2 regions of the Microbacterium neungamense genome follow, and region 1 is predicted to be linked to the other one. Evidence: predicted binding sites of a transcription regulator. Region 1 holds the regulator's gene; the other holds the start of a gene.
The links. The regulator HspR, encoded in region 1, represses chaperone genes until heat shock. The targets are predictions, from matches to a motif close to AAGTTGAGTCNNNNNGACTCAACTT.
Positions count from the first base shown of each region.

Region 1 (4,409 bases):
GGGGTTGCCGCTGCGCGCCGGGTAGATGTAGACGTACAGGCGCCCGTTGCCGACGGCATCCGACACCTGCCGGAAGTAGTCGAACACGGCGTCGTCGGTCGAGCGCAGGTAGTACGGCGTCAGCGCGGCAAACTCGCGCACCCCCAGAGCCCGGGCGACCCCGACCAGGCGCACGGCCTCGAACGCGCTCGGCCGCCCGACGTGCACGATCACGCGCATCCGATCGGCGAGCTCCTCCATCGCGGCCGACACAAGCGCGGTGAACTCGTCGACGTCGACAGCGGGGAACTCTCCGGTCGTGCCGAGCACGAAAGCGCCCTCGTGGCGAGGCTGTAGCTGCTGAACGAGATTTACAGGCTGTAGATCATCGCGCCCGCGGTGAAGACGAGGAACCCGATCAGCCACGGCGCGATGAACAGGTACCCCGCGATCGCCTCGCGCTTGTCGTAGCGGTCGCGTCCGGCACGCCGGACCTCGCGGGCACGCGTGGCGCGTCGGCCGGCCGTGCGTGCCTCGGTGACCGCCACGATGCACCTCCTCGAAGTGAGCGGGGTGGCCATCCTCTCGGCGCACGCGGGACGGTGTCGAGGGGCTTGCCCGCCGATCGTTCCTGTGCAAGCGCTCAGCCCCGTCCGAGACAGACGGATGCCCCGGGCGATATAATTCCGTCGCGCCCCTCGTCGCTCGACGACTCCGCCAGACGCCCGCCGTTCGGGTGCCATCGCACCCCGGCAGCGCTTCCGCGGCATCCGCGACGGCGCGACACGCTCATTCCGAGCACGGTCCCCGGTCCGCCGGCGGTGCTCGGCCGACCCCGCGAAGGAGGACGATGATGACGACACTCTCGGCGCTGCCCCGCACCCGCCACCGCAGCACCGATCTCATCGCACGACCGGACGTGCTGCTGGATCGGGGCCTGCTCCATCTCGTCCACGACGACGTCACGCCGTGGCAGGCGCGCATCGACGACCTGCGCGCCACCGCGGACGCCCTCGAAGCCGCCGGCATCGATGTGATGCTGATCCGCCGCGACCGGTCCACCCCGTCCTTGGTCGTGGACGCCGAGAACCGCGAGGCCGCCATCCACGCGCTGCGCGCGCACCTGCCCGAGGACCCGTTCTACGTCAAGCTCAAGGGACGGCCCGCCGTACCGGTGGAGGATGCCGTCGCACCCGCCGGCGCGCCCTCCGCGCTGCGCGTGTTCCGCCCCCGGATCACACCGGGCCGCACCCTCCGCTACGGAGCGTCGCTGGCCGCCCGCGTCGAGTTCTGGCGGTTCGGCGCAGACCTCGTCGAGGCGCCCGACGACAACGTGCTCACCCGGCGGCTCACGCCGGCATCCGACCTCTCCTTCACCGAGGTCGAGCGGTACGGCCGGGTCTGGCGCACGATCGACGGCATGTTCGACCCGCTGCCGGACGAGTTCCGCGAGGACGTCGACATCGTCTTCTCCTGGGTGGACGGCTCCTCCACCGAGTTCCAGCGGCAGCGCGCGGCGCAGCTGGCCGCGCACGTGGTCGGCGAGGGCGACGACGGGCCGGCCCGCTACCGGCACGTCGACGAGCTGCGCTACGCCCTGCGCAGCGTGCACATGTACGCACCGTGGATCCGCCGGATCTTCATCGCCACCGACTCGCCGGCACCGCGCTGGCTCGCCGAGCATCCGAAGGTCACCATCGTGCGCAGCGAGGAGTTCTTCGCCGACCCGAGCGTGCTGCCCACGCACAACTCGCACGCCGTGGAGGCGCAGCTGCACCGCATCCCCGGCCTGTCGGAGCACTTCCTGTACTCGAACGACGACATGTTCTTCGGACGGATGCTGGAGCCGGAGCTGTTCTTCGCCCCGGGCGGCACGACGAAGTTCGTGGAGAGCGAGATCCGGATCGGCGCGGGCGCCCCGCAGGTGGAGCGCAGCGGCCACGACAACGGCCTGCGGGTGAACCGCGCCCTGCTGCGGGAGCGCTTCGGGCGGACGATCGTGCGCGACCTGGAGCACTGCGCCGCCCCGATGCGCCGCAGCGTGCTGTTCGAGCTGGAGCAGACCTTCCCCGAGGAGTTCGCCCGCACCGCCGCCGCGCGGTTCCGGTCGATGACCGACATCTCGGTGACGAACAGCCTGTACCACTACTACGCGCTGTTCACCGGGCGCGCGGTGCCGACGACGCGGCCGCGGGTGCGGTACGTGCACACCACCACGGCGGGTGCGCTGGAGCGGGTGGACCGGCTGGTCGAGAGAAGCGACCTGGACATGTTCTGCCTGAACGACGGCGCCGAGACCGACATCCCGGAGCAGCTGCGGATGCGGGCCGTGCGCGACGCGCTGGAGCGGCTGTTCCCGATCCGCGCGCCGTGGGAGAAGGCGGATGCCGCGGAGGACGCCGACCGGGCATCCGCCGCGATCAGCGGCTAGCCTCCGGCCGGCTGGTTCCCCGGCCGGCGCGGCTGCTGTCGTGCCGGCTGCCCGCCCGGCACCGCCTCCCCGCCGTCGTCCTCGCGGCCGGCGGCGGGGATGCGCGGGCGCCACAGCACCACCTCGGTGGAGCGGCGCACCCGGCGGCCGGAGGGCAGGGTGATCACCTGACCCGACGGCCCGGCGGCGAACACGCGCACGCCCGGGCGGTTCTCCCGCTCGGCGCGCAGCGCGTTCTCGAGTTCGGCGACGCGGCGGCGCAGCATCCGCACCTCGTTCTCGAGGTCGAGCAGCTTCGCGATGGCGGGCAGGTTCATCCCCTCGCTGGAGAGCTGCGCGACCTCCCGCAGCTGCTCGATGTCGCGCATCGAGTACCGCCGCGAGCCGCCGCGGGTGCGCCCGGGCACGACCAGCCCGAGCCGGTCGTACTGCCGCAGCGTCTGCGGGTGCATCCCGGCCAGCTCGGCCGCGACCGCGATCGCGAACAGCGGGGAGTCCGCGTCCATCGTTACACCTGCGCTTTCGCCATCATCTCCGCGCGCGGGTTCTCCTTCGGCTCCAGCTCCTGGAACCGCTCCAGCGCCTCGCGCGCGGCGGCATCGAGGTGCGACGGCACGACCACCTGCAGCTCGGCGAGCAGGTCGCCGGAGCCCTTGCCGGTGGTGATGCCGCGGCCCTTGACGCGCAGCACACGGCCGGACGGGGTGCCGGGGGCCACGCGCAGCCGGACGGTGTCGCCGTCCAGGGTGGGCACCTCGATGGTGGCGCCGAGCGCGGCCTCGGTGAAGGTGACCGGCACGGTGATGCGGAGGTTCTTCCCCTCGCGCCTGAACACCGGATGCGGGCGCACGGTGACCTGCACCACGATGTCGCCGCTCTCCCCGCCGTCCGGCGAGGGGCGGCCGCGGCCGCGCAGGCGGATCTTCTGCCCGTCGGCGACCCCGGCGGGGATCTTGACCTTGAACGGCTTGCCGTCCTCGGCCTGCAGGGTGATGGTCTCGCCCTTGGCGGCCGTCATGAAGTCGATCGTGGTGCGGGCCGTGACGTCGGCGCCGCGCTGCGGACCGCCGAACCCGCGGAAGCCGCCCGTCTGCTGCCCGAACCGACCCGACCCGAACCCGCCGCCCTGCGTGAACATCGAGAAGATGTCGTCGAAGTCCGCGGTCTGGCCGCGGCCGCCGAAGCGGCTGAAGACGTCCTCGAACCCGCCCGCGGCACCCGGGCCCGCGGTGAAGCGGGCACCGGAGCCCATCGCGCGGATCTCGTCGTACTCGCGGCGCTGCTCGGGGTCGCTCAGCACGGCGTACGCCTCGCTGATCTCCTTGAACCTCGCCTCGGCGGCGGCGTCGCCCGGGTTGGCGTCCGGGTGGTACTTCCGCGCGAGCTTGCGGTACGTCTTCTTCAGGTCCGCGTCGCTGACGTCCTTCGAGACTCCCAGCGTCTTGTAGAAGTCCTTGTCGAACCAGTCCTGGCTAGCCATCGATCACCTAGCCCTCCGTGCCCGGCGACGCCTCGTCCGGCACAGCGACGACGACCTTCGCCGGGCGCAGCTCGACCTCGCCCAGCCGGTAGCCGACCTCGACGACCTCGAGGACCGTCGGCTTCTCGACGTCCGGCGAGGGCTGCTGGAAGATCGCCTCGTGGTGCTGCGGGTCGAACTCCTCGCCCTTCTCACCGTAGGCGACCACGCCGAGGCGCTCGACCGCCGCGCGCACCTTGTCGGCGATCACGGCGAACGGGGAGCCCTCCTCGAGGTCGCCGTGCTGGCGGGCGCGGTCGAGGTCGTCGAGCACGGGCAGCAGGCCCTTCGCCACCTCGCCCTTGGCGCGGGCGATCTCGATGCCGCGCTGCTCCTCGGTGCGCCGGCGGTAGTTGGCGTACTCCGCCTGCAGGCGCTTGAGGTCGGTCAGCAGCGCGTTCTCGGCGTCCAGCAGCGCCGCGTCCTCGGCGGCAGCCTCGGCGGTCTGTTCGGTGCCGAGGATGTCGTCGACCGTCAACT
Region 1 covers NZ_CP069717.1:2,423,680-2,428,088, forward strand. The annotation lists gene JSY13_RS11840 (dihydrodipicolinate synthase family protein) at 1-405, opposite strand, end outside; gene JSY13_RS11845 (hypothetical protein) at 351-527, opposite strand; gene JSY13_RS11850 (stealth family protein) at 833-2,410, shown strand; gene JSY13_RS11855 (heat shock protein transcriptional repressor HspR) at 2,407-2,916, opposite strand; gene JSY13_RS11860 (DnaJ C-terminal domain-containing protein) at 2,919-3,890, opposite strand; gene JSY13_RS11865 (nucleotide exchange factor GrpE) at 3,898-4,409, opposite strand, start outside.

Region 2 (4,409 bases), 230 kb from region 1:
CGCTCGAGGTCGGCGAGACGCTCGCGCTCGCTCTCGGTGAGACGGCTGGCCGGGATGTCGGTGGCACGGGAGATCACGGCGGCGATCTCCGCCTCGTCCACGACGGCTTCGCCCTCGGTGATCGGGGCGCCGTTCGCGACGGCGCCGATGCGAGCCTGCACCGCGGCGATCTCGTCGCGCAGCCGCGACGCCTCCTCGTAGTGCTCCCCCGCGACGGCGGCGTTCTTGCGCGCCTCGAGGTCGGCCAGCTCGGCCATCAGCGTGGAGGCGTCCACCGGCGCGCCCAGGCGCAGCCGAAGGCGGGCGCCGGCCTGGTCGATGAGGTCGATCGCCTTGTCCGGCAGCACGCGATCCGGCAGGTACCGGGCGCTCATCGTCACGGCCGCGCGCAGCGCGGCATCCGTGTACGTCACCCGGTGGTGCTGCTCGTACGCATCCTTCAGCCCTTCCAGGATGCGCACGGCATCCTCGATCGAGGGCTCATCGACCTTGACCGGCTGGAACCGGCGCTCCAGCGCCGGATCCTTCTCGATGGTGCGGTACTCGCCGAGCGTGGTCGCGCCGACCATGTGCAGCTCGCCGCGGGCCAGGCGCGGCTTGAGGATGTTGCCGGCGTCCATGCCGCTGTCCCCGGACCCGCCGGCGCCGACGACCGTGTGCACCTCGTCGATGAACACGATCGTCTCGTCCTTGTGCGCGGCGATCTCGTCCATGGTCTTGGTGAGGCGCTCCTCGAAGTCGCCGCGGTAGCGGGTGCCGGCGAGCATGGCCGGCAGGTCGAGCGCGATCACGCGGCGGCCCTGCAGCTGAGCGGGAACCGCGCCGTCGACGATCGCCTGCGCCAGGCCGTCCACGATCGCGGTCTTGCCGACGCCGGCCTCGCCGATGAGCACCGGGTTGTTCTTGGTGCGGCGGCTGAGGATCTCGATGGTCTGCTCGATCTCGTCGGCGCGCCCGATCACGGGATCGAGCTCGCCGGCGCGGGCGCGGGCGGTGAGGTCGATGCCGTACTTGTCCAGCATCGGCGTGGCCGACTGCTCGGTGGAGCCGTCGTCGGCGACCGGCGCGCTGACCTGCTCGCGGATGCCCTGCGTGAGGGCTTCCGCGGTGACGCCGGCGCGGGCGAGGATCTGCCCGGCGGGCACGTCCTGCCCGAGCACGAGGGCGAAGAAGAGGTGCTCGGGCTCGATGTACGTCGACCCGGACGAGCGGGCCACCTGATAGGCGTGGAACAGCGCGCGGCTGGCGCTGGGCGTGATGGTCGCCGCCGTCACGCCGGCGGGCTCGGCCGGCATCGGCAGACGGGCGTCGACGGCCTCGACGATGGCACGCGGCGAGACGCCGATGTGCTCGATGGCGTGCGCGACGGCGTCGTCCTCGACGATCGTGCGGAGCACGTGCAGGGAGTCGAGCTCGGTCTGACCGCGCTCGAGCGCGAAGCGGCCGGCGCGCTGAAGGATCTGCTGGGTGCGCGCGGTGAGGAACCGGCTGAGGTCGATGGAGCGCACCTGGCGGGCCTGCTCGCCCGCGAGATACCGGGCGAGGAACTCATCGAACGAGCTCGCGCCGGAAGGGCTGAAGTCGTTGGGCACTGTGTCCTCCTGGAAAGTTGAGCGTGCTTCACTCAAGTTTAACGCGGGCTGCGCGTGTCTATTCCCGGTTCCCGATCCGGATCCGCGTTCCGGCCCGTCGATAGAATCGCCGGGTGGTCTCGCTCCTCTACGTCTGCGTGAGGCCGGAGCGCGGGGCGGCGGATGCCGAGCACCGCTCGTTCCGGCGGGCGCTGGGCGTGCCGGAGCTGGCCCGGATCGACCTCATCGACCGCCCGCTCGACGGCGAGGCGGACGGCTTCGACGGGGTGGTCGTCGGCGGCTCGCCGTTCAACGTCGTCGCCGAGGAGCGCGATGCGGTGCAGCGCCGCGTGGAGGCCGACCTCGAGACGATGGCGCAGCGGGCGCTCGACGGCGGCACGCCGGCGTTCTTCACCTGCTACGGCATCGGCGTGGTGACGCGGATGCTGGGCGGCACGGTCGGCACGGCGACCCCGGAGTCCACGCGCCCGACCACGATCCGGATCACGGCCGCGGGTGCGGAGGATCCCGTGTTCGGCCCGTCCGCGCCCGAGCTGCCGGTGCTCACGGCGCACAAGGAGGGCTCGGCCGAGCCGCCGCCGGGGAGCGTGCTGCTGGCCACGAACGACGACTGCCCGGTGCAGGCGTACCGGGTCGGGTCGCGGCTGTACGCGACGCAGTTCCACCCCGAGGTCACCCCGCAGGACTTCGTGGACCGGATGGCCTACTACCGCAGCACCGGTTACTTCGATCCGCGGGAGTACGACCTCACCGCGCAGCGCGTGCTCGCGGCATCCGTGCGCGGCACCGACCTGCTCCGCCGCTTCGCCGACCGCGTCGCCGCCCGCTGACCGTCGCCGACGCTGACCGCGTCGCCGATCGTTCGCGGTCCCTCAGGCCCCGTCCGCCCGACCGAGCAGCGCGATGCGCTCGTCGAGGTAGCCGGCGAGCGGCACGAACGCCCCGCCGGGCGCCCACCGCACCTGCGGGATGCCGTCGACGCTCCGCAGCGGGCCGGACTCTCCTCCGGCGTCGACGGCGCCGAGGTCGACCGCCGTCCAGCCGAGGTGCACGATCTCCCCCTCCGCGAAGCCGCCGCGCAGCGCCTGCATCCGCCGCTCCGCCCGCGCCCGCGACGACTCCGCCGCGTAACCGCGCCGCCCGGGATCGCCCGCCCGCAGGATCTCCCCCGTCGCGAGCACGGCGTCCGCGGTGAGCAGCAGCACACCGAGGTGCCACGCCTCCCCCGCGCGCACGATCCGCTCGCCGCGCCACCGCGACCGCCGCTCGCGACCGAGCGCCACGCGGGGCGCGCCGGCATCCGCCAGCCGCCGGCGCGCGTCGTCGAACAGCGCGGACGCCGTGACCGCCTCGCTCGCTTCCACGTCCTCAGGCTATCGACCGCACGCCTCGCGACGCGGGCGATTCGTGCTCGCCGCCGCATCCGGGGGAGAATGACCCAGACCCCGAGGAGCATCCATGTCACAGTCCGACACCGCACGCCTGCTCATCGCCTGCGACGACCGGCCCGGCATCGTCGCCGCCGTGGCGGGCGTGCTCGCCGAGCACGGCGCGAACATCATCTCCCTCGACCAGCACTCCACGGATGCCGAGGGCGGCCGCTTCTTCCAGCGGACGGTGCTGCATCTGGAGGGTCTGGCCGCGAAGCGCCCGGCGCTGGAGGCGTCGATCCAGAAGGTGGCCGAGCGGTTCGGCATGGAGTGGTCGCTGCACGACACCGCACGGCGCAAGCGCGTCGCGATCTTCGTGTCGAAGTACGACCACTGCCTGATGGAGCTGCTGTGGCGCACCGAGCGCGGCCAGCTGGACATCGACATCACGATGGTCGTCTCGAACCACCCCGACCTCGCCGATGCGGTGCGGTCCTTCGGCGTGCCGTTCGTGCACATCCCGTCGACGGACAAGGCCGAGATGGAGCGGCGGCAGCTGGAGCTGCTGCAGGGCAACGTCGACCTGGTCGTGCTCGCGCGGTACATGCAGATCCTCACCGACGACTTCATCGAGCGGATCGGCGCGCCGGTGATCAACATCCACCACTCCTTCCTCCCCGCCTTCATCGGCGCGAACCCGTACGCGCGGGCCAAGGAGCGCGGCGTGAAGCTCATCGGCGCGACCGCGCACTACGCCACCGCGGATCTCGACGAGGGCCCGATCATCGAGCAGGACGTCACCCGTGTGACGCACTCGGAGTCGGCCGCGGAGCTGCAGCGCCGCGGCGCGGACGTCGAGCGCCTGGTGCTGGCGCGCGCCGTGCAATGGCACGCCGAGGACCGCGTGATCGTGCACGGCCGCTCCACCGTCATCCTGTAGCGAGGCGGCGCGCCGACCTGGGCGCGGCCCCGGATGCCGGGGCGCGGGCCCGGATACCGGGGCGCGAGCCCGGATGCCGGGGCGGGGGACCGATGCCGGGGAGGGGGCCGTCCGGCGCCGCGTCAGGCTCCGGCGGGGAGGCCGGCGACGAGCTCGGCGAACGCCTCGGCGGCGGTGTCGCGGCGCGCCAGCGGCGCGGACTGACCCAGCCACAGCGACTGCAGGTCGCCGAGGCCGCGCTCGCCCGCCACCGCCCGGAACCGGCCGGTCAGCCAGTTCTGCGCCGGGAACAGCGCGATCGCCCCGGCGGCCTCGATCTCCGCGACCGCGCGGTTGCGGGCGCCGCGGGCGAGCCGCCCGCTCATCGCGCGGGTGAGCACCGTGCCGTCGTCCGGCGTCGCGCGGATCGCCGCCCGGTGCGCGTCGTTCGCGGCCGACTCGGCGGTGACCAGGAACGCCGTGCCCACCTGCACCGCCGCGGCACCCAGGGCGAACGCCGCCGCCACG
Region 2 covers NZ_CP069717.1:2,195,942-2,200,350, forward strand. The annotation lists gene JSY13_RS10725 (ATP-dependent Clp protease ATP-binding subunit) at 1-1,592, opposite strand, end outside; gene JSY13_RS10730 (glutamine amidotransferase-related protein) at 1,706-2,422, shown strand; gene JSY13_RS10735 (glutaminase) at 2,465-2,956, opposite strand; gene purU (formyltetrahydrofolate deformylase) at 3,051-3,902, shown strand; partial or broken gene JSY13_RS12745 (NAD(P)H-dependent flavin oxidoreductase) at 4,025-4,409, opposite strand, start outside.
Region 2: a site for HspR is predicted at 1,607-1,631, ahead of JSY13_RS10725 (ATP-dependent Clp protease ATP-binding subunit). Genes of this name have one in related genera too.